Regions from separate parts of the Streptomyces sp. NPDC107559 genome, predicted to be linked through region 1. Evidence: predicted binding sites of a transcription regulator. Region 1 holds the regulator's gene; each other region holds the start of a gene.
The links. The regulator HrcA, encoded in region 1, represses chaperone genes, less so after heat shock. The targets are predictions, from matches to a motif close to TTNGCACTCNGNNNNNCNGAGTGCNAA.
Positions count from the first base shown of each region.

Region 2: a site for HrcA is predicted at 3,700-3,726, ahead of groES (co-chaperone GroES). Genes of this name have one in related genera too.
Region 3: a site for HrcA is predicted at 6,709-6,735, ahead of groL (chaperonin GroEL). Genes of this name have one in related genera too.

Region 1 is NZ_JBVKBD010000001.1:595,106-604,519, reverse strand. Features, by position in the region: gene dnaJ (molecular chaperone DnaJ) at 1-1,049, opposite strand, end outside; gene hrcA (heat-inducible transcriptional repressor HrcA) at 1,050-2,066, opposite strand; gene ACZ7OY_RS02460 (MBL fold metallo-hydrolase) at 2,232-3,194, shown strand; gene ACZ7OY_RS02455 (DUF3097 domain-containing protein) at 3,229-4,035, shown strand; gene hemW (radical SAM family heme chaperone HemW) at 4,125-5,357, opposite strand; gene ACZ7OY_RS02445 (SpoIIE family protein phosphatase) at 5,421-7,634, opposite strand; gene ACZ7OY_RS02440 (AMP-dependent synthetase/ligase) at 7,844-9,414, opposite strand, start outside.
Region 2 is NZ_JBVKBD010000005.1:293,030-302,443, reverse strand. Features, by position in the region: gene ACZ7OY_RS18520 (SDR family NAD(P)-dependent oxidoreductase) at 1-415, shown strand, start outside; gene ACZ7OY_RS18515 (ester cyclase) at 515-1,222, shown strand; gene groL (chaperonin GroEL) at 1,486-3,111, opposite strand; gene groES (co-chaperone GroES) at 3,246-3,554, opposite strand; gene ACZ7OY_RS18500 (polysaccharide deacetylase family protein) at 3,846-4,655, opposite strand; gene ACZ7OY_RS18495 (polysaccharide deacetylase family protein) at 4,652-5,527, opposite strand; gene ACZ7OY_RS18490 (class I SAM-dependent methyltransferase) at 5,714-6,874, shown strand; gene ACZ7OY_RS18485 (RNA polymerase sigma factor) at 6,973-8,235, opposite strand; gene ACZ7OY_RS18480 (YciI family protein) at 8,285-8,641, opposite strand; gene ACZ7OY_RS18475 (LCP family protein) at 8,825-9,414, opposite strand, start outside.
Region 3 is NZ_JBVKBD010000004.1:138,304-147,717, reverse strand. Features, by position in the region: gene ACZ7OY_RS15245 (PTS transporter subunit EIIC) at 1-170, shown strand, start outside; gene ACZ7OY_RS15240 (hypothetical protein) at 239-805, shown strand; gene ACZ7OY_RS15235 (MFS transporter) at 929-2,428, opposite strand; gene ACZ7OY_RS15230 (metallophosphoesterase family protein) at 2,575-3,462, opposite strand; gene ACZ7OY_RS15225 (NADH:flavin oxidoreductase) at 3,524-4,651, opposite strand; gene groL (chaperonin GroEL) at 4,925-6,547, opposite strand; gene ACZ7OY_RS15215 (cold-shock protein) at 6,862-7,068, opposite strand; gene ACZ7OY_RS15210 (MoaD/ThiS family protein) at 7,499-7,774, opposite strand; gene thrC (threonine synthase) at 7,771-9,054, opposite strand; SAM riboswitch class I at 9,072-9,212, opposite strand; gene ACZ7OY_RS15200 (glucosyl-3-phosphoglycerate synthase) at 9,401-9,414, shown strand, end outside.

The DNA of each region.
Region 1 (9,414 bases):
TTGGCCAGTTCGCGCAGCAGGCGCTCCTGCTCGGGGTCGAGCTTGTTCGGGGTCTGGACCTCGACATGGACGATGAGGTCGCCCCGGCCGCCGCCGCGCAGGTGGGTGACGCCACGGCCGTGCAGCGGGATCGACTGGCCGGACTGGGTGCCGGGCCGGATGTCGACCTCCTCCATGCCGTCCAGCGTCTCCAGCGGCACCTTCGTGCCGAGGGCCGCCGCCGTCATCGGGATCGTGACCGTGCAGTGCAGGTCGTCGCCGCGCCGCTGGAAGGTGGAGTGCGGCAGCTCGTGGATCTCGACGTACAGATCGCCGGCCGGACCGCCGCCGGGACCGACCTCGCCCTCGCCGGCCAGCTGGATCCGCGTGCCGTTGTCGACACCGGCCGGGATCTTCACCGTCAGCGTCCGGCGGGAGCGCACCCGGCCGTCGCCCGCGCACTCGTGGCACGGGTTGGGCACGACGGTTCCGAAGCCCTGGCACTGGGGGCAGGGCCGGGACGTCATGACCTGGCCGAGGAAGGACCGCGTGACCTGCGAGACCTCACCGCGACCGCGGCACATGTCACAGGTCTGGGGGGTCGTGCCCGGCGCCGCGCCCTCACCGTTGCAGGTGGTGCAGACGATCGCCGTGTCGACCTGGATGTCCTTCGTGGTGCCGAAGGCCGCCTCGTCCAGCTCGATCTCCAGCCGGATCATGGCGTCCTGGCCCCGGCGTGTGCGCGAGCGCGGTCCGCGCTGCGACGCCGTGCCGAAGAACGCGTCCATGATGTCGGAGAAGTTGCCGAAGCCGCCCGCACCGAAGCCGCCCGCGGCGCCGGCGCCGCCCGACTGGGAGAGCGGGTCGCCGCCGAGGTCGTAGACCTGCTTCTTCTGCGGGTCCGACAGCACCTCGTAAGCGGCGTTGATCTCCTTGAACCGCTCCTGGGTCTTCGGATCGGGGTTCACATCCGGATGCAGCTCGCGCGCGAGCCGCCGGAAGGCCTTCTTGATCTCTTCCTGCGACGCGTCGCGGCGCACGCCGAGAACGGCGTAGTAGTCCGTGGCCACTCAGGACTCCGCCAGGATCTGTCCGACGTACCGTGCCACTGCGCGTACCGCTCCCATCGTTCCCGGGTAATCCATACGAGTCGGTCCGACCACACCGAGCTTGGCGACCGCCTCGTTGCCCGAACCGTAGCCGACCGAGACCACCGAAGTGGAGTTGAGTCCCTCATAGGCGTTCTCATGACCGATCCGCACCGTCATGCCCGAATCACCGGCCTCACCAAGCAACTTGAGCAGCACGACGTGCTCCTCCAGCGCTTCGAGCACCGGGCGGATCGTGAGAGGGAAGTCATGTCCGAAGCGGGTCAGATTGGCGGTGCCGCCGATCATCAGCCGCTCCTCGTTCTCCTCGACCAGCGTCTCCAGCAGGGTGGAGAGCACCGTCGAGACCGTGCCGCGGTCGTCCGCCTCGAACGCGTCCGGCAGGTCCTCCACGAGCCGCGGCACGTCCGCGAACCGGCGGCCCGCGACCCGGCTGTTCAGCCGCGCCCGCAGATCCGCCAGGGAGGTCTCGCCGAACGGCGCCGCGCAGTCGACCACGCGCTGCTCTACCCGGCCGGTGTCGGTGATCAGCACCAGCATCACCCGCGCGGGCGCCAGCGACAGCAGCTCCACGTGCCGCACGGTCGACCGGGTCAGCGACGGGTACTGCACGACGGCGACCTGCCGGGTCAGCTGCGCGAGCAGCCGTACGGTACGGGCCACCACGTCGTCGAGGTCCACGGCCCCGTCGAGGAAGCTCTGGATCGCGCGCCGCTCGGGTGCCGTCATCGGTTTGACGCCCGCGAGCTTGTCGACGAACAGCCGGTAGCCCTTGTCGGTGGGGATCCGCCCCGCACTGGTGTGCGGCTGGGCGATGAACCCCTCGTCCTCCAGGGCCGCCATGTCGTTGCGCACCGTCGCCGGGGACACACCGAGGTTGTGCCGCTCGGTCAGCGCCTTGGAGCCCACCGGCTCCTCGGTGCCGACGTAGTCCTGGACGATGGCGCGCAGCACCTGAAGCCTGCGTTCGCTCAGCATCTCGCGCACACCTCCAGACTGTCGTCCCCTGATGCCTGCCGCCTGGCACTCTGCGCGCGCGAGTGCCAACGGTCCCCGAGTCAGTGTACGGCCGTGGGGTACACCCCGGGCAAGGCTGGGCCTGCGACGTCGTGCCGGGCCCGCTTCCGGCATTAGCGTCGCGGTATGACGGTGACTTGGGAAGAGCTGGGGTGGGAGCGGCTGGCGGAGGGGGTCGGGCGGTGCCGGCTGCCGGTGTGGGACTGCACGGTGGGACTGATCACAGGGGCAGGATCCGCGCTGCTGGTCGACGCCGGGTCGAGCCTCGCCGAAGGTACCCGGCTGCGCGGGCAGGCGGAGGCGATCGCCGGCTGCCGGGTGCGCCGTCTCGCCCTCACCCACCCCCACTTCGACCATGTCTTCGGGGCGGCGGCGTTCGCGGGCGCGACGGTACTGGTGGCGGCGGGAGAAGGCGCGCCGCCCGCGCCGCCGGGGGCGGCCGTCACGGGGAACGGGGGCGGGAACGGGGGCGGGAACGAGCGCGCGAACGCGCACGGGCGCGGGGGCGCGGGCGCGAGCGGGAGCGAGGCCAGGGACGGGGGCGCGTACGGGGACGGGGCCGGGAGCGCGTACGGGGACGCGGGCGGGAGCGCGTACGGGGACGCGGGCGGGAGCGGGAGCGCGTACGGGCGCGGGACCGAGGACCGGGTCGCGGACTTCTACGGGGTGGATCGCGCCGGGATGTGTGCGGACGCGGTGCGCAACGGCCTCGGCCGCCGGGCCGCGGAAGAGGCCGCCGACGCCCTCGTGCGCCCCCACCGGACCGTGCACGGCACCCTGGCCCTGGAGCCGGCCGGCGGCCCGCGGATCCTGCTGGCGGACGTGGGCCCCGGGCACACCGCGCGGGACCTCGCGGTGGTGGTGGCGAGCGACCCGGTGGTGGTGTTCTGCGGCGACCTGGTCGAGGAGTCCGGCGAACCGCAGGCCGGCCCCGACGCCGTACCCTCTCGCTGGCCCGCCGCCCTGGACCGGCTGCTGGAACTGGGCGGCGAGGACGCGGTGTACGTGCCCGGTCACGGAGCGGTGGTGGACGCGGCCTTCGTCCGGGCCCAGCGGGACGCGCTGGCGCGGCGTTTCGGCGTGTCGTGAGACCGCGCCGACGACTTCTCCTATCGTCGTGCGAATGCGCTCGTACTCACCCGACCTGACGCCGCCGTGGAAGAAGCCCGGACCCGTACCGGAGGTCCCCGCCGAACCCGGTCTCGTGGTCGAGGAGCCCGCGACCGGGTTCTGCGGCGCGGTGATCCGCTGCGAGGCGGGCACGGTGACGCTGGAGGACCGGTTCGGCAAGCACCGGGTGTTCCCGCTGGAGCCGCGGGGCTTCCTCCTGGAGGGCGCCGTGGTGACGCTGGTCCGGCCGTCCGCGGGCGGTCCCGCACAGCCCTCCCGTACGGCGTCCGGCTCGGTCGCCGTGCCCGGCGCACGCGCCCGGGTGGCGCGCGCCGGGCGGATCTATGTCGAGGGCCGGCACGACGCCGAGCTGGTCGAGAAGGTCTGGGGCGACGACCTGCGCATCGAGGGCGTGGTCGTGGAGTACCTGGAGGGTGTCGACGACCTCCCGTCGATCGTCGCCGCCTTCTCCCCCGGCCCGGACGCCCGCCTCGGCGTCCTGGTGGACCATCTGGTGCCGGGCTCCAAGGAGTCCCGTATCGCCGCGTCGGTGACGAGCGAGCACGCGCTGGTGGTGGGCCACCCGTTCATCGACGTCTGGGAGGCGGTGAAACCGTCGTCCCTGGGCATCCCGGCGTGGCCGCGGGTCCCGCGCGGCCAGGACTGGAAGACGGGCGTGTGCCGGGCGCTGGGCTGGCCCTCGGACAACACGGGCGCGGTGTGGCAGGCGATCCTCGCGCGCGTGGGTTCCTACAAGGACCTGGAACCGGAGCTGCTGGGATGTGTCGAGCGTCTCATCGACCATGTGACCGTGCCCTGAACGCACCCTGAAGTGTGCCGGGCCGGGCAGGCCGTGCTCCCCGCCGTCGCGGGGGCGACCCTACGGTCCACCGTCGCGGGGGTGACCCTTCAGTCCACCAGGTCCCGCACCACCGCATCCGCCAGCAGCCGCCCCCGCAGCGTCAGCACGGCCCGCCCGTCGTCGTACGCCTCCTGCACCAGCAGCCCCTCCGACAGTGCCCGGCGCGACGCCTTGAGACCCTCCTCCTTCAGCAGCCCCAGCGGCACCCCCTCCCGCAGCCGGAGCTCCAGCAGGATCCGCTCCACCCGCCGGTCCTCGTCCGCCAGGACCTCGCGTCCGGCCCCCGGCGACCGCCCGGACGCCAGCGCCGCCGCGTACGCCCCCGGGTGCTTGACGTTCCACCAGCGCACCCCGCCCACGTGCGAGTGCGCCCCGGGCCCGGCGCCCCACCAGTCGGCGCCCCGCCAGTACAGCTCGTTGTGCAGGCAGCGGGCCGCCTGCGAGGTCGCCCAGTTGGACACCTCGTACCAGTCGAAGCCCGCCCCAGCCAGCACCGACTCGGCGATCAGGTAGCGGTCGGCGTGGACGTCGTCGTCGGTCATCGGGACCTCGCCCCGGCGGATCCGCCGCGCGAGCTGCGTACCCTCCTCGACGATCAGCGCGTACGCCGACACATGGTCGGGCCCGGCCCCGATCGCCGCCTCCAGCGAGGCCCGCCAGTCGTCGTCGGTCTCGCCCGGGGTGCCGTAGATCAGGTCGAGATTGACATGCTCGAAGCCGGCCGCGCGGGCCTCGGCGACGCACGCCTCGGGCCGTCCCGGGGTGTGCGTGCGGTCGAGCACCTTCAGCACGTGCTGTTTCGCGCTCTGCATGCCGAAGGAGATCCGGTTGAAGCCGCCGGCGCGGAGCGTGGCGAGGTAGGCCGGGTCCACCGACTCCGGGTTCGCCTCGGTGGTGACCTCCGCGTCAGCCGCCAGCCCGAACTCGTCGCGGATCGCGCCCAGCATCCGTACGAGATCGTCCGCGGCCAGCAGGGTGGGCGTGCCGCCGCCGACGAACACCGTGCGGACCTCGCGCGGGTCGTCGCCGAGGACCTTGCGGGCCAGGCGGATCTCGTCGGTCAGGGTCTCGGCGTAGTTGTCGCGGGAGGCGAGGACGCCGCCGGTGCCGCGCAGTTCGGTCGCCGTGTAGGTGTTGAAGTCGCAGTAGCCGCAGCGGGTCGCGCAGTAGGGGACGTGCAGGTAGAACCCGAGGGGGCGGTCGGCGGCCCCGGCGAGCGCGGGCACGGGCAGCGCGCCGTCGTCGGGGACGGGCTCGCCGTCGGGGAGTGCGGAAGGCATGTGCTCCATTGTCCCGCACGCTCGCAGGACCCCGGTGCCTGTCGCGCCGGGGCCCGTCCGGGGCTATTCCGCCTGGAGCACCAGCAGCGCCAGGTCGTCCTCGGGCGGGTGCCCGCCGAACTCGTGCACCAGCCCTATGATGCGCTCCGCGATCAGCTCGGCGTCCAGCCCCGCGCAGCCGGCCAGCGCGACCGCGAGGCCGTCGCCGTCGTCGAACTGACGCGAGCCGGAGCGCCGCTCGGTCACCCCGTCGGTGACGCACAGCAGGCTGTCGCCGGGGCGCAGCTCGAACGTCTCGCTGGTGTACGTCTCGTCCTCGACGACCCCGAGGAGGGTCTGCGGCCGGGCGACCGTACGGACGTCGCCGTCGGGCCCGAGGAGCAGCGGCAGCGGATGCCCGGCGGAGGCGAGGGTGCAGCTCAGGCCGCCGTCGAAGGGGGCGAGCTCGCCGTACAGGAGCGAGAGGAACCGGGTCTGCGGGCCGTCACCGGGGGAGGTGGGGCCGACGAGGGCGCGGGCGGAGGCGTCCGCGGCCTCGGTGGCGTCGTCGAGGAGGAGCTGGTTGAGGCGGTCCAGGACGTCGGCGACGCGATAGCCCTCGCGGGCCAGCAGTCGCAGCCAGGGCCGGGCCAGGCCGATCACCACGGCCGCCTCGGGGCCCTTGCCCTGGACGTCACCGACGGCGAAGCACCAGCGCCCGTCGCCGGCCGGGAAGAGGTCGTAGAAGTCGCCGCTCGGTCCGCCCTTGTCCCGGGGCTCGTAGACGAGGGCGCTGCGCACCCCGGGGATCTCCGCGACGGCACCGGGCAGCAGACCCCGCTGGAGCACGGCGCTGATGGTGGCCTGGCGGGCGTACTGCCGGGCGGCGCCGATGGCCAGCGCCACCCGGCGGCTGAGGTCCTCGACCAGGCCGGTGACCTCGTCGGGGAAGCGGGCGAGTCCGGCCCGGCCGATGACCAGGGTGCCCAGCGGGCGGCCGCCCGCGACGAGCCGGTAGGCGAGCGCCGTACCGTACGACCCGCCGGTCCCGGACGACCCATCGGTCCCGGACGACCCATCGGTCCCGGACGACCCATCGGTCCCGGACGACCCACCGGTCCCGTACGACCCACCGGTCCCGGACGACCCACCGCGCCCGTACGACCCATCGGTTGCATACGACCCATCGGTTGCGTACGGATCACCGGTCCCGGACAGGGCACCGGCGCCGTACGACCCACCGGTCCCGGACGGGGCGCCGGGTCCGTGGGAGTCGTCCGCGGTCCAGGCCACGGCGGGCCAGGGGAACGGAACCGGTCCGGAGGCGATCCCCTCCGACGGCCGTGGCGGGTCCTTCTCCAGGGCTCTGCGCAGTTCCTCGATGACGTTCTCGCTGCCGTGCCAGACCCGGGCCAGCCGCGGTCCGGCGCCCGCCGCGAGGTCGCCGGACCAGCCGCCGCGGCCGGTGGCCTCGTCCTCCAGCCACACCGCGCACCAGTCGGCCAGCCGCGGCACGAGCAGCTGGCCGGTGAGCGCGGCGACCAGGTCCTCGTCGAGCTGGCCGGCGAGCAGGTCGGAGGCCTCGGCGAGGAAGGTCAGGGCGCCGCGGCCCAGCCAGTCCCCGTCCCGCTCGGCCCGCTGCGGCTCGGGGGCGAGGATCTCGGCCACGCCGAGGGCGTACGCCGGGGCGCACGCGCCGTCGTGCGCCTCGATGCCGTCGGAGGGTTCCCAGGGCAGCCGCGCCCACACCGTCTTGGCGCCCCTGCGGTAGGTGACGCCCCAGGCCTCGGCGAGCGTGGCGACAAGGCGCAGGCCGCGCCCGTACTCCGGGATCTCGTACGCCGGTTCGGCGCCGCCGTCGCGCGGGGCCCGTGAGGGGTGCTGGTCGGAGACCTCCACGACGACCGCGCCCGGCGCCTCCTCCTCCAGGCGGCACACGAGCTCGACGTCCGTACCGGCGTGGACGACGGCGTTGGTGACGAGCTCGCTGACGACCAGCAGCACGTCGTCGGCCAGGCGGCCGGTGCGCAGGGCGGCACGAAGCCCGGCACGGGATTCGTGCCGGGGTTCGGCGTTGCGGCCGGTGTCGGCCGCGGCGCCGGGGTCGGTGCCGGGCCGGCCCTGCTCGGCCCAGTCGACGAGCGCGGCGCGTACGAGTGCGCGGGCGGAGCCGGGCGCGAGGGGGTTCCCGGCCACGGTCGCGCGCACCTGCGCGCGCTCCGGCGCGCAGGCGTCGGAGGCACCGGAAGCATCGGAGGCAAGGGGAAGGTTCTCCCGTTGCGTCGGAATGGCCCCCATGGCGGCTCCCGGACGGTTCGGACGAATGGACCTCGGTCGATGCCGACAGAGTGACAGACCGAGCCCGTCCATAAGCGCCGAGTTACCGAAGTGGGCCGCCATGAGTGAGAACAGTGCTACGCGCGTGCTCGAAGCCGGGCAGAAACCTGACCGACTCCGAGCATCCGGGCAGCACCTGTTGCTCACCGAGCAGGGCCGGACCGCCCTGCCTACGCCTCGCGCGAGCCCGCGTACATCTCGTCGATCAGGTGCTTGTACTCGCGCTCCACGACCGGCCGCTTCAGCTTCAGGCTCGGCGTGATCTCGCCGTGCTCGACATCGAGGTCGCGCGGCAGCAGCCGGAACTTCTTGATGGTCTGCCAGCGCTGGAGGCCCTCGTTGAGCTGCTTGACGTAGCCCTCGACCATGGCGACCGTCTCCGGCGCGGCGACGACGTCGGCGTACGAGCGGTCCGCCAGCCCGTTCTCCTTCGCCCAGTCCAGGATCGACGGCTCGTCGAGCGCGATGAGGGCCGTGCAGAAGTTACGGTCGGCGCCGTGCACGAGGATGTTGGAGACGTACGGGCACACCGCCTTGAACTGGCCCTCGACCTCGGCCGGCGCGATGTACTTGCCGCCGGACGTTTTGATCAGGTCCTTCTTGCGGTCGGTGATCTTCAGATAGCCGTCGGCCGACAGTTCGCCGATGTCGCCGGTGTGGAACCAGCCGTCCGCCTCCAGCACCTCGGCGGTCTTCTCGGGCAGCCCGTGGTAGCCCTGCATGATGCCGGGGCCGCGCAGCAGGATCTCGCCGTCGTCCGCGATGCGCACCTCGGTGCCGGGCAACGGCTTGCCGACCGTGCCGGTGCGGTAGGCCTCGCCCGGGTTGACGAAGGAGGCGGCGGAGGACTCGGTGAGGCCGTAGCCCTCCAGGATGTGGATGCCGGCGCCGGCGAAGAAGTAGCCGATCTCGGGAGCGAGAGCGGCGCTGCCCGAGATGCAGGCGCGCAGGTTGCCGCCGAAGGCCTCGCGGATCTTGGCGAAGACGAGCGTGTCGGCGACCTTGTGCTTGGCCGCCAGCCCGAACGGCGCCGCGTGGCTGCCGGTGCGCCGGAAGTTGTCCTGGGTGACCTTGGCGTACTCGCGGGAGACCTCGGCGGCCCACTGGAAGATCTTGTACTTGGCGCCGCCGCCCGCGCGGGCCTTGGCCGCGACCCCGTTGTAGACCTTCTCGAAGATGCGCGGCACGGCCGCCATGTAGGTCGGCCGGACGACCGGAAGATTCTCGATGATCTTGTCGACGCGGCCGTCGACGGCGGTGACGTGGCCGACCTCGATCTGACCGGAGGTGAGCACCTTGCCGAAGACGTGCGCCAGCGGCAGCCACAGGTACTGCACGTCCTCGAGGCCGATCAGTCCGGTCGCGGCGATCGCCTTCGCCATGTACGACCAGTTGTCGTGCGGCAGGCGCACGCCCTTCGGGCGGCCGGTGGTGCCCGAGGTGTAGATGAGGGTGGCGAGCTGGTCCTTGGTGATCGCCGCGACCCGCTCCTTGATCAGGCCGGGGTGCTTCTCCAGGTAGGCGGCGCCGCGCCGCTCCAGCTCGGCGAGGGTGAGGACCCGCTCGTCGCTCTCGACGCCGGCCGGGTCGATCACCACGACGTGGGTGAGCTCGGACAGTTCGGCGCGCTTCTCCTGCGCCTTGGCGAGCTGGGCCGCGTCCTCGGCGATCAGCACCCGGCTCTCCGAGTCGGAGAGGATGAACGCCGACTCGTCGGCGTTGGTCTGCGGGTAGACCGTGG
Region 2 (9,414 bases), on a different contig from region 1:
GGCGACCGGCGGGATGCGCGAGCGCGGTCGCGGCGGAGTCGTCAACGTCGCCTCGGTCGCGGCCTTCGTGCCCCGGGGCACGTACGGGGCGTCCAAGGCGTGGGTCGTGCAGTTCACGCAGGGAGCCGCGCGGGACCTGGCGGGCAGCGGCGTACGGCTGATGGCGCTGTGCCCGGGATTCGTGCGGACCGAGTTCCACCAGCGGGCCGGGATGGGCACGGACAACATCCCGGACTGGATGTGGCTGGACGCCGACAAGCTGGTCGCGGCGGCGCTCGGCGATCTGGCGCGCGGGAAGACCCTGTCCGTCCCCGATCCGCGCTACAAGGTGCTGATGGGCCTGGTGAAGGTGACCCCGCGGGGGCTGCTGGGCGGTGTCACCTCGCGGACGGGGCGCAAGTACGGGCCCCAGTGAGCGCCGGCGCGGCCCGGCCGGCGCCGGACAGGTGACGTCGCCGCTCCGGTGCGAGAATGGCCGGAGGGAACCGGACCGAGGGGGGCCGGAGGCGGCGTCATGACGTTCGTACAGCTCATCGAGTGCAGGACGAGCCGGTTCGACGAGATGAACCGGCTGCTGGACACCTGGGTCGAGGAGACCAGGGGCAGACGGAGCGCGACACACGATCTGATCGGCCAGGACCGGTCGGACGACGCGCACTTCGTACAGATCGTGGAGTTCCCCTCGTACGAGGACGCGATGCGCAACTCGCATCTCCCCGAGACCGACCGGATCTTCCAGGAGATGGCCGCCCTCTGCGACGGGATGCCGACCTTCACCGATCTCGAGGTGGTGCGCGACGAGCAGTTGTACGCGGCCAACGCGCGCAGGCTCTTCGAGCTGATCGCCACCGCCGGTGAACTGCCTCCGTTGAACAGTGTGATGGCGGAGCAGTACCACGACCACGACCCCGCCAACGAGCAGGACACGCTCGGGCTGGACAACATGCGGCGCGAGTTCGAGATGTGGCGGGGCGCCTTCGACTTCGCGTTCACCATGGACGAGCAGATCTGCCAGGACGACCGGGTGTGCACCCGCTGGACCTGGCACGGCACGCACCGCGGCGACTTCCTGGGCATCCCGGCCACCGGCCGGCGGGTGTCGATGACGGGCACGACCGTCTTCCGGTGCGGCGAGGACGGCAAGCTCGTCGAGGGCTGGTGGCAGTACGACAGACTCGGGCTGATGGCGCAGCTGGGAGTGCTGGACGCACTGGAGAACTGAGCCGTCGGTTTCCGTACGGACCCGCGAGGGGCGAAGCCCCCGTTCCCTGTCACAGGGAACGGGGGCTTCCGCCGCGCCGCGCTGCTCGGTGGCGGTACGGGTCGGGTGCCGCCGAGGTCGCGAGTTCCGCCGGACAGCACTCCGCCCCGCCGCGGCGAGTTGCGGCGGGGCGGGGCGGAGTGGGCGGGCCTGGGGCAGTCGGCGGTGTCCCTGTCGGGGGCCGCCGGTGCCGGGTCAGGACCCGCCGGGGTCAACGGGGTGCGTCAGTGGGAGTGGCCGTGACCGTGACCGGCGGCGGCCGGCTCCTCCTCTTCCTTCTTCTCGACGACCAGGGTCTCGGTCGTCAGGAGGAGGGAGGCGATGGACGCGGCGTTCTCCAGGGCGGAGCGGGTGACCTTCACCGGGTCGATGACGCCGGCCTTGACCAGGTCGCCGTACTCGCCGGTGGCGGCGTTGAAGCCCTGGCCCTTGTCGAGGTCGGCGACCTTGGAGGTGATGACGTAGCCCTCCAGGCCGGCGTTCTCGGCGATCCAGCGCAGCGGCTCGACGACCGCGCGGCGGACCACGGCGACACCGGTGGCCTCGTCGCCGGTCTTGTCGAGGTTGCCCTCCAGGACCTTGGCGGCGTGGACCAGCGCGGAGCCACCACCGGAGACGATGCCCTCCTCGACCGCGGCGCGGGTCGCGGAGATGGCGTCCTCCAGACGGTGCTTCTTCTCCTTCAGCTCCACCTCGGTGGCGGCGCCGACCTTGATCACGCACACGCCGCCGGCCAGCTTCGCGAGGCGCTCCTGGAGCTTCTCGCGGTCCCAGTCGGAGTCCGTGTTCTCGATCTCGGCCTTGATCTGGGCGACGCGGCCGTGCACGTCGGCGGTCTCGCCGCCACCGTCCACGATCGTGGTGTCGTCCTTGGTGACGGTCACGCGGCGGGCCGAGCCCAGCACGTCGATGCCGACCTGGTCGAGCTTGAGGCCGACCTCCTCGGAGATGACCGTGGCGCCGGTGAGGATCGCCATGTCCTGCAGCATCGCCTTGCGGCGGTCGCCGAAGCCGGGGGCCTTGATGGCGACGGCGTTGAACGTGCCGCGGATCTTGTTGACGACCAGGGTCGACAGGGCCTCGCCCTCGACGTCCTCGGCGATGATCAGCAGCGGCTTGGAGGAGTTGGTCTGGATGACCTTCTCCAGCAGCGGCAGCAGGTCCTGGATGGAGGCGATCTTGCCCTGGTTGATGAGGATGTAGGGGTCCTCCAGGACGGCCTCCATGCGCTCCTGGTCCGTCACGAAGTACGGCGACAGGTAGCCCTTGTCGAAGGCCATGCCCTCGGTGAAGTCCAGCTCCAGACCGAAGGTGTTGGACTCCTCGACGGTGATGACACCGTCCTTGCCGACCTTGTCCATGGCCTCGGCGATGAGCTCGCCGACCTGCTGGTCCTGGGCGGACAGCGCGGCCACGGCGGCGATGTCGGACTTCTCGTCGATCGGGCGGGCCGAGGCGAGCAGTTCGTCGGAGACGGCCTTGACCGCGGCGTCGATGCCCTTCTTCAGGGCGGCCGGGGAGGCACCGGCGGCGACGTTCTTGAGGCCCTCGCGCACGAGCGCCTGGGCGAGCACCGTGGCGGTGGTGGTGCCGTCACCCGCGACGTCGTTCGTCTTGGTGGCGACCTCCTTCACCAGCTGGGCGCCGAGGTTCTCGTACGGGTCCTCGATCTCCACCTCACGGGCGATGGTCACGCCGTCGTTGGTGATGGTCGGGGCGCCGAACTTCTTGTCGATGACGACGTTGCGGCCCTTGGGGCCGATCGTCACCTTGACCGTGTCGGCAAGCTTGTTGACGCCGCGCTCGAGGGCGCGACGGGCGTCCTCGTCGAACTTCAGGATCTTCGCCATGGGAGCGTTTGCCCTCTCGGAAATCTCGAGGTGAATCAGGGTGAACGACTGCGCCCCCGACGCCCGGCTGATTAATGGTCGCGGGGGCCAGGGGCGCAGTTCAAAACAAAGTGCTTCGCGAGGAAGCGAGGTGACTACTTCTCGATGATCGCGAGGACGTCGCGAGCCGAGAGGACGAGGTACTCCTCGCCGTTGTACTTCACCTCGGTGCCGCCGTACTTGCTGTACAGCACGATGTCGCCGGTCTTGACGTCGAGCGGAAGACGCTCGCCGTTCTCGAAGCGGCCCGGGCCCACGGCCAGGACGACGCCCTCCTGGGGCTTCTCCTTGGCGGTGTCCGGGATGACCAGGCCAGAGGCCGTGGTCTGCTCGGCGTCCAGCGGCTGGACCACAATGCGGTCCTCGAGCGGCTTGATGGCAACCTTGGAGCTGGTGGTCGTCACGATCCGACCTCCCCCTTCGGAGATCTCACGGGGTTAACTGTCTGAGGTGGCGACCAGGTGGATCCGTCGTCGCGGGTGCCGGACCTGCCCGTCGCGTGTTGGCACTCTCCAGGGGGGAGTGCCAGAGCCGAGACTATGACCGCGATTAGCACTCGGTCAAGCGGAGTGCCAATTGCGGACGGCGCGGCGCGGTTTTTCGCGCCCGGCCGGCGGCGGCGCGGGGCTCGGCGGGTGATGCCGTCCGCCGCACTCGAGACGGTTCGCGCGCGAGACGGTTCGCGCGCGGCCGCGCTACACGTAGTCCTCCAGCCGAGCCACCGTCAGTCCCTGTTCCTGGATCCGGCGCAGCAGGTGGGTGGTGCGCTTCCTGAGGGTCGGGGCCGGGGTCTCGTCCGGGCCGACGGCCACGATGTCGCCGGGGAGCAGCCGGTGCGAACCCCTGGTGTACGTCAGGCCGGCCGCGCCCATCGACACCCGCCACAGCACCAGCGTCGAGATACCGCACCGGGCGGCGGCCCGCAGGGTGGCGTGGTCGTACGTCCCGTAGGGCGGCCGGAGCAGCCGCGGGCGCAGGCCGAAGCGGGTCCTGAGCTTCTCCTGCTGCCCGCAGATCTCCGCGCGCTGGCCGACGTACGGCAGTCCGCGCAGGGACGGGTGGTCGAGGGTGTGGTTCTGCAGGCTCGCGCCGACCGAGCGCAGCCGGGCGAAGTGGCCGTACCCCGGTCCGGCGACGCTGTCGGTGAGGAACATGCTGACCGGGAGCCGCAGTTCGCGGACCATGTCGACGAACCGGGGGTCGCGTTCGGCGCCGTCGTCGTAGGTGAGGAAGACGACCCGGTCGTGGGTCCTGACCCGGTCGACCACCGTCGGCAGGCCCGGTGCGGTGGCGGTGAGCGGCCGGGCCGCCCGCCGGGGGGCCTGGGCCAGCGGGGCCGACAGACCCCAGTGGCGGTACGCCTGTCGGGCGCCAGGGCCGTGCGGTCGCACCCCCTGGGCCGCCTTCCTGCCCAGCCGTTCGATCGGGTCGACGGACTGGGCGCAGCCGGTGAGCAGCAGTACGGCCGACGCCAGCACTCCCGCGGTCAGCGCCCGCAGCCTCACAGGTAGTCCTCCAGGCGGGCCACCGCGTAGCCCTTGTCGGTCACCTTCCGGAGGAACCGGCGGATCATGTCGGGCATGGTGCCCCGCCAGTCGGATCGGCCCCGGAAGTGGGTCAGGACGATGTCGCCGGGGTGCAGGTCCTGGTCCCACTCGCGGTACTCCCAGTGGTCGACGAAGACCTCCTCGTCCCAGATCGGGGCGTACTTGATGCCGCAGGCCTTCGCGGCGACCAGGGTGTCCCGGTTGCAGTTGCCGTAGGGCGGGCGGAAGACGGTCGGGCGCCTGCCGTACTGACGCTCGATCACGTCCTGCATGCCGCAGATCTCGCGCTTCTGTTCCTCGTAGGACAGTCCGGGGAGGTAGGGGTGGTGCAGGGTGTGGTTGTTCAGGACCACCCCGCTGCGCTGCATCTTCTTGAAGTAGCCGTAGTCGTCGTTGATCAGGTAGTCGCTGAGGGAGGCGGTGTACGGGATCTTCAGCTCGCTCATCATGCGCAGGAACGCCGGGTCCTTCTCGGCGCCGTCGTCGATGGTGAGGAAGACGATCCTCTTCTTGGTGGGGATCGTGGTGAAGACCGGGGGCAGGTTCCGCTCCCGCCGGCCGTCGACCTCGAAGCCGTCGCGAGCGGTGATCCGCGGCTTCCTCGCCGGCGGCGCCGGGGGTGTCAGCGGGACCCGGGCCAGGCCCCAGCGCCGGGACGCGGCCACCCGTGCCGCGTACTCGGCGCGCAGCCGGCCCGCGTAGGCGTCGAGGGCGCGGGCCGGGGGTGCCTGGAGCCCCTGCTGTCCGGGGGCCGGGCGCACCTGGGCGGCCCCGCCGCCCTGCGCACAGCCCGAGGCGGCGACGGCGAGCGTGGCGATACCGCCGCGGATCCGGGAGCCCCGGCAGACGCGGGAAACCCTGGAGATCCGGGAGCTTCTCAAAGTCCCAACAAAAGCATTTTTTTCAGCTTGTACGACTACTCGCATGTTGCCGGATCCTCCCAGCCCAGGGCCGCCGGCCGGGCCCGACACCGCCACCGGAGGCGCGCCGTCCACCGACTGGCCCACAATGAGCCGGTGAACGACCTGGACGCCCTCCTCACGCCCGAAGGCCGCGCCCTCCTCCACGAGGTCCGCGACACCGCCCCGGCCGACGAACTCGCCGTCGCCACCCGGCTGCGCCGCGAGCACCCTGCCGACCTGGTGTCGGCGGCGCTCGGCCAGGCCCGGCTGCGGCAGCGGGCGGCGGCGAAGTTCGCGGCCGAGGACGCGGAGCGGATGTTCTTCACGCCCAACGGGGTGGAACAGTCCACCCGGGCGACGGTGGCCGCCTACCGCGCGCGGCGGTTCGAGGAGCTCGGCGTGACCTCGGTCGCGGACCTGTGCTGCGGCATCGGCGGCGACGCGATCGCGCTGGCCCGCGCCGGCATCCGGGTCCTGGCCGTGGACCGCGACCCGACGACGGCGGCCGTGGCGCGCGCGAACGCCGAGGCGCTGGGGCTCGCCGACCTGATCGAGGTGCGGGAGGCGGACGTCACGGAGGTGGACGTGTCGTCGTACGACGCCGTCTTCGTGGACCCGGCGCGCCGGGGCGGGCGGGGCCGCATCTTCGATCCGGAGGCGTACTCGCCGCCGCTGTCCTGGGCGGTGCGGACGGCCCTGGCGGCCCCGCGTGCCGCGCTGAAGGTCGCGCCCGGCATTCCGCACGAGGCGGTGCCCGCCGAGGCGGAGGCCGAGTGGATCTCGGACGGTGGGGACGTGAAGGAGGCGGTGCTGTGGTTCGGGACGAGCCCGGGGGCGGTGCGCTCCACCCTGCTGCCCGGCCCGCGCACCCTGCTCTCCCGCGGCCTGCCCGACCCCGGGGTCCGTTCCGTCGGACGCTACTTGTACGAGCCCGACGGCGCCGTCATCCGTGCCCATCTGGTGGCGGAGGTGGCCGAGGAGGTCGGCGGCGGCCTCCTCGACGAGACGATCGCGTACGTGACGTCGGACGAACTGCGCCCGACCGTGTACGCCTCGGCGTACGAGATCACCGACCAGCTCCACTTCAGCGTCAAGCGGCTGAAGGCGCTGCTGCGGGAGCGGGAGGTCGGGGTGCTGACCGTCAAGAAGCGCGGGTCGGCGGTGGAACCGGAGGAGCTGCGGCGCAAGGTCAAGCCGCAGGGGCCGCACGCGGCGACGGTGTTCCTCACCCGGGTGGCGGGGGCGCCGACGATGCTGATCGGCCGTCCGGCCTAGGGCCTGCCCCAGGGGCGCTTCCGGCGGCGCGGGCCTGTGGCCGGGTGCGGGTCCGCCGTGGCCGGTCGCGCAGTTCCCCGCGCCCCTTTTGGCGCTGTTCAGGGTGTGGGTTCGTCCGCTCGTCGTCGCAGCAGCCGTCTTTCCCGTTCGTTGCGGGCCAGGGCGGCCGCTCGTGCGAACTCCGTCCGTGCCTCCGCCGTGCGGCCCAGCCGTGCCAGCAGGTCCCCCCGGACGCTCGGCAGCAGGTGGTAGTCCCGCAGGGCGGGTTCGGCGGCCAGCGCGTCGACGATCTCCAGGGCCGGGGCCGGACCGTCCGCCATCGACACGGCCACCGCGCGGTTGAGTTCGACGACCGGGGAGGGGGCGCGGACGGCGAGGAGACCGTACAGGGTCGCGATGGCCCGCCAGTCGGTGTCCTCGTAGGTGTGGGCGTGGGCGTGGCAGGCGGCGATCGTGGCCTGGAGTACGTACGGGCCGGGGACGCCGGTGACAGTGGCGTCGGCACGGGCGAGGGCGTCGACGCCACGGGCGACGAGCATGCGGTTCCAGCGGCGGCGGTTCTGGTCCTTGAGCAGGATCGGCTCGCCGTCGGGGCCGGTGCGGGAGGCGGTGCGGGAGGCCTGGAACTCCAGCAGGGAGGCGAGCCCGTGCACCTCGGGCTCCTTGGGCATCAGCGCCGCGAGCTGCCGGGCGAGCCGCAGGGCGTCCTCGCACAGCGCCGGGCGCAGCCAGTCGTCCCCGGCGGTGGCCGCGTACCCCTCGTTGAAGATCAGGTAGATGACGTCGAGGACCGAGCCGAGGCGGGCCTCGCGGTCGGGGCCGCCGGGCACCTCGAAGGCGACGTTCCGGGTGGCGAGGGTCCGTTTCGCGCGGACGATGCGCTGGGCGAGCGTCGGCTCCGGGGTGAGGAAGGCGCGGGCGATCTCGGACGTGCTCAGGCCGCCGAGCAGGCGCAGGGTCAGGGCGGTGCGGGCCTCGGCGGACAGCACCGGGTGGCAGGTGGTGAAGACCAGCCGGAGCAGGTCGTCGTCGATGTCGTCCGGGTCGGCGGGCTCCTGCGCCGGCACCGTGGTCTCCAGGTCGCGGCCGATCTCCGCGAGCTTGCGGGCGTAGTTCTCCCGGCGGCGGACCAGGTCGACGGCGCGGCGGCGGGCGGTGGTGACGAGCCAGGCGCCCGGGTTGTCGGGCACCCCGTCCCGCGGCCACTGCTCCAGGGCCGCGACCAGGGCGTCCTGGGCCAGTTCCTCCGCGATGCCGATGTCACGCACGATCCGGGTGGCGGCGGCGATGACGCGGGGGGACTCCAGGCGGAAGACGGTCTCGATGACGCCGCGCGGGTCGGCGGGGGGTTGCGAGCTCACAACCCCCCATCGAACACCCCCGCACTGACAACACCCAGTGCGGAACCGCTCAGCCCTCGGCGATCTGGCGCACCTCGCAGGTCACCGTCCAGAAGTCCTCGTGCACCTTCAGGAAGCGCTTGGTCCACTCCACGGCCTCGGCCATGTCCTTGCACTGCATGATGGCGTAGCCGCCGACGACCTCCTTGGCCTCGGTGAAGGGCCCGTCGGTCACGGACAGCTCCCCGCCCGCGTAGTGGACGCGCTTGCCCTGCGCACTGGGCGTCAGGCCCTCCGTCTGGAGCATGACACCGGCCTTGGTGATCTCCTCGATCAGTTCACCCATCCGCTGCATCAGCTCGGGGCTGGGTCCCTCGGCGGGCGCGGTGGACTCGTCGATCTGCACGAGCGAAAGGAAGCGGGGCATGGTGACTCCTCACGGCGATGGGCGACCCGTACGGTGCCGAGTCTCCCGGGCGGGGTCCTTCCCCGCCTCTCACCTGTGCGTCGAACAAGGGAGGGCCGGATCGACACGGTCGCCGAAATTCTTCGAAGAATTTTCTCCGGGGTGTGTTTCCGCAGGTCATCGGCATGATCTGAACGAGGTGCCCTACCGCAGGGACTCCCACAGCTCGCTCGCCGCCGGTTCCCGGGCCACCACCCGGTTGGGATCCGACGGGGCGGTCACCACCGGCATCATCACCGTCTCGACCCGGTCGGCCGCCAGGCCCTTCAGGCTCTCGCCCAGGCTGGTGAGTTCGCCCAGCGAGTCGAGTCCGGTGTCGGTGGTCAGGCTGCCGGTGACGGCGTCGGCGACCCCGTAGAGCTCGGTGGGATCGGTCAGCAGGTCGATCGAGGCGATCTGCGTCAGCAGCGCCTTCACCAGCTTCTGCTGGAGGCCGATGCGGCCGAGGTCGCTGCCGTCGCCTATGCCGTGCCGGGTGCGGGCCAGGGCGAGGGCCTGCTTGCCGTCCAGGTGATGGGTGCCCGCCGCGAGGTGCAGATGACTGTCGTCGTCGTCGATGTCCTCGTCGGTGGTGACGGTGACCCCGCCGAGCGCGTTCACCAGTTTCGCGAAGCCGGAGAAGTCGATCTCGATGTAGTGGTCCATCCGTACGCCGGTGATCGACTCGACGGTCTTCACCGCGCAGACCGGACCGCCCACCGCGTACGCGCTGTTGAACATCGCGCCGTAGGCCA
Region 3 (9,414 bases), on a different contig from region 1:
TCGCCGCGACCTATCTCTTCGGCCTCACCCACCTCGTCCGGACCACCGCCCCGGCCGCCGCCCGGACGTCCGCACCGGTCTCCACCGGGACCATCGCCCAGACCCCCGCCCCGGTCTCCGCCCGCGAGGACGGCCCCCTCCGGCGGACCTCCTCGTACCCTGGGGAGTGACCGTCGACCTTCCCTCCCCCGTCGGCATCACGCTCGACACCGAGAAGCCAAGGACTACGCCGACCGACATGAATCACGCCCAGCTCACGGCTCTCGGTCGTGCTCTCCGCCTGCTCGGCGAGCACGGGGAGGCCCTCAACACCGACACGCCCGACGCCCGGCTGCACGAGGTCAGGGCGGATCTGCGGCGCGCCCTGGACCTGCTGGAGGAGAGCGTCACCACCGCCGCGCCCAGCACCCGGTGCGCCGAGCACCCGAACGGCCCGGTCGACACCTCCGCCCCCGACCTGTGCCTGCTGTGCGAGACCCGGCGCCGGGCCGCCCGCCGCTCCGAGTTCAGCGGCCCCGCCCCGGACCCGCAGCCCGCCACCGGCCCGTCCCGCTACGGGGTGCGCGCCGACCGGCCGCAGCCGCAACAGCGCTGGCTGCCGGAGCTGTGGAACGGGCAGGAGTGGCAGCTGTGCGGCACCCCGCGCCGCGACCGCCGGGAGGCGGAGCTGTTCATCGCCGCCCAGCGGCGCGGCTCCCGGCCCGCGATGGCCTACCGGCTCGTGCACGAGTTCACCGACTACGAGGTGCTGCGCGTGTGGGGCACACCGGTGAAGGTCGACATCGAACCGCTCGGGAACCTGTGAGCCGTCGGAGCCTGCCGAGCCGGGCGGACCGGACGAGGACGCGCGCCTGACGCACCGCACCGCGACGACGGACGGCCGCCGTCCCGTCGGTGCGGGGCGGCGGCCGTCCGGTGAGCGCGCGTGCTACGCCTTGGCTCCGGACACCTCGGCGGCGCCGTCGGCCGCCTCGCTCCCGGGCTGCTCCTCCGGCTCGCCGGCCGCGGCGGCCGGCCTGCGGCCGGGCAGGAAGGCGGCGAGGACGAAGGCGAGGGCGGCGGCGCCCGCGCCGAGGGCCATGACGACCTTGAAGCCGTTCTCGGACGGCAGTTCGTAGCCGCCGAGGTTCATGGTCATGTTGGCCAGGATCACTCCGGCGACGGCGCTGGACACCGAGGTGCCGATGGACCGCATCAGGGTGTTGAGGGCGTTCGCCGCGGCCGTCTCGGACGGGTCGACGGCGCCCATGATGAGCGCGGGCATCGCGCCGTAGGCGAAGCCGACACCGGCGCCGATGATGCAGGACACCAGGACCAGGTGCCAGACCTCGGACATCAGGACGATGTTCAGGCCGTACCCGGCGGCGACGATCACGGCGCCGATCATCAGGGTGACCTTCGGGCCCCTGGCCTTGGTGATGGCCGCGGACGCCGGGGCGAACACCATCATGACCAGGCCCTGCGGAGCCATGACCAGACCGGCGGTCATCATCGACTTGCCGAGGCCGTAGCCGGTCTGGGTGGGCAGCTGGAGCAGCTGCGGCAGGACCAGCGCCATCGCGAACATCGAGAAGCCGAAGGCGATCGAGGCGAGGTTGGTGAACAGGACCTGGCGGCGGACGGTGGTGCGCAGGTCGACCAGCGGGGTCGCGGTGCGCAGCTCGAAGAAGCCCCAGGCGACGAGGACCACGACCGCGACGGCGAACAGGCCGAGCGTGGTACCGCTGCCCCAGCCCCAGTCGCCGCCCTTGGAGACGGCCAGCAGCAGGGAGACCAGTCCGGCCGCCATGCCGAGCGAGCCGACGAAGTCGAAGCGGCCGCCGGTGCGCACCGCGGACTCCGGTACGAAGACCAGGACCAGTCCGAGGGCGACGAGGCCGAGGGTCGCGGAGGTCCAGAACAGGACGTGCCAGCTGAAGTTGTCGGCGATGAAGGCCGCGGCGGGCAGGCCCAGGGCACCGCCGACGCCCAGCGAGGCGCTCATCAGGGCGATGGAGCCGGCGAGCTTCTCCGCCGGCAGTTCGTCGCGCATGATGCTGATGCCGAGGGGGATGACCGCGGCGGCCAGGCCCTGGAGGGCACGGCCGACGATCATCGGGACCAGCGAGTCGCTGAGCGCGCAGACCACCGAGCCGAAGACCAGCAGCACGACGCTGATCAGCAGCAGCCTGCGCTTGCCGAACATGTCGCCGAGCCGGCCGGCGACGGGGGTGGCCACGGCCGCGGCGAGCAGGGTGGCGGTGACCGCCCAGGCCGCGTCGGACGCGGAGGCGTGCAGGTACTTCGGCAGCTCGGGGACGATCGGGATGACCAGGGTCTGCATCAGCGAGACGACGATTCCGGCGAAGGCCAGGACCGCCACCACTGCGTTCGACCTCGGCGGGGCGGATCCCCCGGCGGCTGTGGGCCGGACAGGAGTGTCGGACATGAAGAGGCCTCCGTGGGAGCGGGACGTGCGGGCACACCAATGTGCTTGACTCAGGCAACCTTAGGTCGATTGATTGACTTAAGCAAGCGAAAACTTGTACGCCCTGCCCGGCGAGGCGAGGCGAGGCGAGGCGAGGCGCCCGAGCCTTACCGCGGGTCCGGAGTCGGCCCGTACCGCGCGATCACCTCGCGGGTGCGCTCCTCGTCGAGTTCGTAGACGGTCTCGTGGGCCCGCGGGTCGCGCGCGTGGAAGGTGTGGAACATCGGCCCCGCCGCCCCGCCCAGCTCCACCAGCGAGGCCGAAGCGCCACGCACCGCGCGTTCGGTGCCCGGCCGGGTCGTCAGGTCGATGCGGTTGACCACGCCCGGCGTGACCCACACCGGCACGCCCGCCAGGAAACCGGACAGCTGGAGATGGAAGTGCCCGGCGAGCACGACCCGTACGTCCGTGCCGCGGATCGCGTCGGCCAGGGCGTCCGCGTCGAGCAGGCCGAAGGCCCGCTGGGTCGGCACGTCCAGACAGATCGGCGGGTGGTGCAGCGCGAGCACGGTGCCGTGCCGCGCGGGCGTGGCCAGCACCTCGCGCAGCCAGGCGAGCTGGGTCTCCCCCAGCCTCCCGTAGACCTCGCCGGGCACCAGCGAGTCCAGCGTCACGAAACGGTGGCCGTCCACCTCGCCGACGGCGGCCCGTTCGGCCCCCGGCAGCACGGCGGCGGCCCGGTCGGTCCCGTCCGGGCCCAGATGGCCACTGCCCAGCACCTTCGCGAAGGCCCGGCGCTCGTCATGGTTGCCGGTGGTGTAAAAAACCGGGGCGTCCCGGATCCGCGCGAACTCGCCCACGGCCTCCCGCACGGTCGTGTACGCCTCCACCGCGCCGTCGTTCGCCAGGTCGCCGGTGACCACGACCGCGTCGATGTCACGCTGCCCGGCCAGCTCGGCCAGCATCAGCCGCAGGGACCCGGTGGCGTCCACGCCGTGCCGGTTGGGCTCGTCGGTCCGCTCCACATGGGTGTCGGACAGATGCAGGATCCTCATCCGCCGCACGCTAACGGGAGTCGGGGCCCGCGGCCAGAGCGCGTCCGCGGGCCCCGACGGCTCAGCTGAGGGTCTTCAGCGCCGCCGCGTCGTACGGCTTCAGCTCGTCGAAGCGGTCGGCCAGCACCTTCGCCGCCCACTGCGGGTCCTGGAGCAGCGCGCGGCCGACGGCCACCAGGTCGAACTCGTCGCGCTCGAAGCGGTCGAGGAGGTTGTCGATGCCGCGCACCGGGGAACCCTCGCCGACGAACGCGTTGATGAAGTCGCCGTCGAGGCCGACCGAGCCGACGGTGATGGCGGGCCTGCCGGTCAGCTTCTTCGTCCAGCCGGCCAGGTTGAGGTCGGAGTCGTCGAACTCCGGGACCCAGTAACGGCGGGTGGAGGCGTGGAAGGCGTCGACACCGGCCGCGGCGAGCGGGGCCAGGATCGCCTCCAGCTCCTGCGGGGTCTCGGCGAGCCGGGCGTCGTACTGCTGCTGCTTCCACTGCGAGTAGCGGAAGATGACGGGGAACCGGGGCGAGACCGCCGCGCGCACCGCGGCGACGATCTCCGCGGCGAACTTCGTCCGGGCCACCGGGTCGCCGCCGTAGGCGTCCGTGCGGCGGTTGGTGCCCGCCCACAGGAACTGGTCGATCAGATAGCCGTGCGCGCCGTGCAGTTCGACCCCGTCGAAGCCGATGCGCTCGGCCTCGGCCGCCGCCTTGGCGAACGCCTCGACGACATCGTCCAGGTCCTGCTGGGTCATGGCCTGACCGGTGACCTCGGCGCCCTCCTTGTAGAGGCCGGAGGGGCCGACCGGCGGGGCGTCCGCGAACGGCGGCTGGCCCGCCCGGCGCACCATGCCGATGTGCCACAGCTGCGGCACGATCGTCCCGCCCGCCGCGTGCACGGCGTCGGTGACCTTCGCCCAGCCCGCCAGCTGGTCCTCGCCGTGGAAGCGCGGGATGCGGTCGCTCTGCCCGGCCGAGTCGTGACCGACGTACGTCCCCTCGGTGACGATCAGGCCGACGCCCGCGGCGGCACGGCGGGCGTAGTACGACACCACGTCCTCGCCCGGGACACCGCCCGGGGAGAACTCGCGCGTCATCGGCGCCATCACGATGCGGTTGGGGACGGTGAGGCCGTTGATGTCGACGGGCCGGGACAGGATCTCGGCCGCACGGGAGACTGCGGACTCGGTGACGCTCACGTGGGGGGCTCCTCGCGAAGTGACGATAGACCGGACGGTATGTGCATACGCATGTAACGTGTGCCTACCTCAACGGAACCGCCACCCCGACGCATTCCGGCCGCCCGCCGACACGCCGTGTGATCCCGGCCACGCCGGACCCCGGCCCATCGGAACGCGGGCGCGAGCCGGCCGGGCCAAGAGCCTGTCCGGGCCGGGAAAAGCCCGAGGGCGGTACCCCCCGTCGCCGGGAGGTACCGCCCTCGGTAAGGACGCGGATCAACCAGAGGTCGATCAGAAGTCCATGTCACCGCCCGGCATGCCGCCGCCGGCCGGGGCCGCGGCCTTCTCCGGCTTGTCGGCGATGACGGCCTCGGTGGTGAGGAACAGCGCGGCGATGGAGGCGGCGTTCTGCAGCGCAGAGCGGGTCACCTTCGCCGGGTCGATGATGCCTTCGGCGATCATGTCGACGTACTCGCCGGTGGCCGCGTTCAGGCCCCAGCCCACGGTCAGGTTGCGGACCTTCTCGACCACGACGCCGCCCTCGAGACCACCGTTGACGGCGATCTGCTTCAGCGGGGCCTCCAGGGCGAGCTTCACGGCGTTGGCGCCGGTCGCCTCGTCACCCGAGAGCTCGAGCTTCTCGAACACCGCGGAGGCCTGGAGCAGGGCCACGCCACCACCGGCGACGATGCCCTCCTCGACGGCCGCCTTCGCGTTGCGGACGGCGTCCTCGATGCGGTGCTTGCGCTCCTTGAGCTCGACCTCGGTGGCGGCACCGGCCTTGATGACGGCCACGCCGCCGGCCAGCTTCGCCAGGCGCTCCTGGAGCTTCTCGCGGTCGTAGTCCGAGTCCGAGTTCTCGATCTCGGCGCGGATCTGGTTGACCCGGCCCTGGACCTGGTCGGCGGAGCCGGCGCCGTCCACGATCGTGGTCTCGTCCTTGGTGATGACGACCTTGCGGGCGCGGCCCAGGAGGTCCAGGGTCGCGTTCTCCAGCTTGAGGCCGACCTCCTCGGAGATCACCTCGCCGCCGGTGAGGATGGCGATGTCGTTCAGCATCGCCTTGCGGCGGTCACCGAAGCCCGGGGCCTTGACGGCGACGGACTTGAAGGTGCCACGGATCTTGTTGACGACCAGGGTCGACAGGGCCTCGCCCTCGACGTCCTCGGCGATGATCAGCAGCGGCTTGCCCGACTGCATGACCTTCTCCAGGAGCGGGAGCAGGTCCTTGACGGAACCGATCTTGGAGTTGGCGATCAGGATGTACGGGTCGTCGAGCGACGCCTCCATCCGCTCCATGTCGGTGGCGAAGTACGCCGAGATGTAGCCCTTGTCGAAGCGCATACCCTCGGTGAGCTCCAGCTCCAGACCGAAGGTCTGGGACTCCTCGACGGTGATGACGCCTTCCTTGCCGACCTTGTCCATCGCCTCGGCGATGAGCTCGCCGATCTGGGTGTCGGCGGCGGAGATGGAGGCCGTGGAAGCGATCTGCTCCTTGGTCTCGACATCCTTCGCCTGCTCGAGCAGGGCGCCGGAGACGGCCTCGACGGCCTTCTCGATGCCGCGCTTGAGGGCCATCGGGTTGGCACCCGCGGCCACGTTGCGCAGACCCTCGCGGACGAGCGCCTGGGCGAGGACGGTCGCGGTGGTCGTACCGTCACCGGCGACGTCGTCCGTCTTCTTGGCGACTTCCTTGACCAGCTCGGCGCCGATCTTCTCGTACGGGTCCTCGAGCTCGATCTCCTTGGCGATGGAGACACCATCGTTGGTGATCGTGGGGGCGCCCCACTTCTTCTCGAGGACGACGTTGCGGCCCTTGGGGCCGAGCGTCACCTTCACGGCGTCCGCGAGCTGGTTCATGCCGCGCTCGAGGCCGCGCCGTGCCTCCTCGTCGAACGCGATGATCTTGGCCATGTGAAGTGGTCCTCCCGGACTGGGGTGGATTGCTCCGGACCGCGCTGGCGCCCGCGACGGACGGCTCGCACGCCTCGTGGTTCCTTGCCCCACCCGGCCTGCGGGCCTCACCGACCCGGTCCTTCGTTGTCACTCTCACCTTCAGAGTGCTAACGCAATGATTAGCACTCGCCCCTGCCGAGTGCAAGCGCCCTCGGGTGATCCGCAGGTCGCGAGCGACGGCACCCGGACAGGCCGAAGGGCTCGCACCCCACGGGATGCGAGCCCTTCGGCGAAGAACAGAAGAACGTCGCTGCAATAAGTCGGCGCGTGCTTCAGCCGGCCGCCAGCCGGACCATGTCCGCCTGCGGCCCCTTCTGACCCTGCGAGATCTCGAAATCGACCCGCTGGCCCTCTTCCAGGGTGCGGTACCCGTCCATCTGGATCGCGCTGTAGTGGACGAACACGTCCGCACCACCGTCGACCGCGATGAAGCCGTACCCCTTCTCCGCGTTGAACCACTTGACGGTGCCCTGAGCCATGCCTAACTCCCCTATTACTGGCCCTTGCACAGATCCACACTTCGCGGATCCGGGTCAGACCTCACCCCCCATGGGACGGGGGCGTGCGCCGGAACGCGTCGACCGCGGCTGAATGTATCTGTCCAACTGCCGTCTGCAACAGGTCAATCGGACGAGAAATCCGGGCACGACGAGTCCACGGAACAGCAGCAATTCGCCTTGTTTCAGGGCAACTTGGGCCGGGCATTGGGGGCGAAAGGCGCAAAACACCTGCCCACTTTGGCTACTTCTCGTCGCCCGTGCGGCAGGTCGTCAAGGTCGCAAACCCCGGAATCGGGAGCTGCTTCCCCAACTCTACCGCGCTCAATCACACAGAATTGCCCCCTCCGCTTCTCTCGCGGAGGGGGCAATTCTATGAACACTCGGTAACCGAGGTTACCGAAGGTAATGATCAGCCTCCGGCGACCGCCGGAATGATGGAGACGCCGGCGCCGTCCGGAGTGGCCGTCTGGAGCCCCTGCTCGAAGCGGACGTCGTCGTCGTTCACGTACACGTTGACGAACCGGCGCAGCTTGCCCTGGTCGTCCAGGACGCGGGCGGCGATGCCGGTGTGGTTCTTCTCCAGGTCGGAGATGACCTCGGCGAGGGTCGCGCCCTGGGCGCTCACCTCGGCGGCGCCGCCGGTGTAGGTGCGCAGGATGGTGGGGATGCGGACGTTGACGCTCATGATGCGAGGCCAGCCTCTCGGAAGGAGTCCAGGTTCGGGCGGATGGTCGCGGTCAGACCGGTGCCGGCGACCGCGTCGAGGGTCTTCAGACCGTCACCGGTGTTCAGCACGACGGTCGTCAGGGCCGGGTCGAGCAGGCCGTTCTCGATGAGCTTGCGGGTCACGCCCACCGTCACCCCGCCCGCCGTCTCGGCGAAGATCCCCTCGGTCCGAGCCAGCAGCTTGATCGCGTCCACGATCTGCTCGTCCGTCACGTCCTCCACGGCACCGCCCGTGCGGCGCGCGATGTCGAGGACGTACGGCCCGTCGGCCGGGTTGCCGATGGCGAGGGACTTGGCGATGGTGTGCGGCTTCTGGGGCCGTACGACGTCGTGGCCGGCCTTGTAGGCCACGGACACCGGCGAGCAGCCCTCCGCCTGGGCGCCGAAGATCTTGTACGGCCGGTCCTCGACCAGTCCGAGCTTGATGAGCTCCTGGAGCCCCTTGTCGATCTTGGTGAGCTGGGAGCCGGAGGCGATCGGGACGACCAGCTGGTCGGGCAGCCGCCAGCCGAGCTGCTCGCAGATCTCGTACGCCAGGGTCTTGGAACCCTCCGCGTAGTACGGCCGCAGGTTGACGTTGACGAAGCCCCAGCCGTCGCCCGCCGGATCGCCGATCAGCTCCGAGCAGAAACGGTTCACGTCGTCGTAGTTGCCCTCGATGCCGACGAGTTCACCGCCGTAGACCGCGGCCATGACGATCTTGCCCTGCTCCAGGTCGTGCGGGATGAACACGCAGGAGCGCAGACCGGCACGGGCGGCCGCGGCGCCGACGGCGCCGGCCAGGTTGCCGGTGGAGGAGCAGGACAGGGTGGTGAAGCCGAAGGCGCGCGCGGCCTCCAGGGCCTGGGCGACGACCCGGTCCTTGAAGGAGTGCGTCGGGTTGCCGGAGTCGTCCTTCACGTACAGCCCGCCCGTGACACCGAGCTCGCGGGCCAGGTTGTCGGCCTTGACGAGCTGGGTCCAGCCGGGGTTGAGGTTGGGCTTGTCCGCCACGTCCGCGGGGACGGGCAGCAGCGGCGCGTAGCGCCAGATGTTCGCGGGTCCCGCTTCGATCCGCTTGCGCAGCTCCTCGGTCTCGTACCGCGAGAAGTCGTAGGCGATCTCGAGCGGGCCGAAACACTCCTCGCAGGCGAAGACCGGGCCGAGGGGCACGCGGTGTCCGCACTCGCGGCAGGAGAGCGCCGCGGCGGAGCCCAGATCGACGGGGTTCGTGGTGCTTACAGCAGTCTGCGCAGCCATGGAGGCGAGGCCCTTTCTCCTCATCTTCCTCACGACGCACTTCGCCGTGAGACGGATTTGGCACCTTCCCGAGCCGGGAGCCTCGCGTGAACGAGAAACCGACTGGAGGGTTGCCGGGGCTTCATCGGGCCGTATCCCTCTGCCCCTCTGGATGAGCGGTATGAAGTTTTCAGCGGTCGGCCACCCTGGACATGCGATGGTCATCCGCGTTGTTCAAGACTGTAACCGAAGGCCCCGACAGTTGAGAGAGTCGTCCGAACCGCGAGATACCCGTGCCCGTCAGCCGCTGTCGCGGCGGGCGTCCACGCCCGCCGCGAGCACGCAGAACGCAGAAGGAGCCGCCGCTGTGCTGGAAGAAGT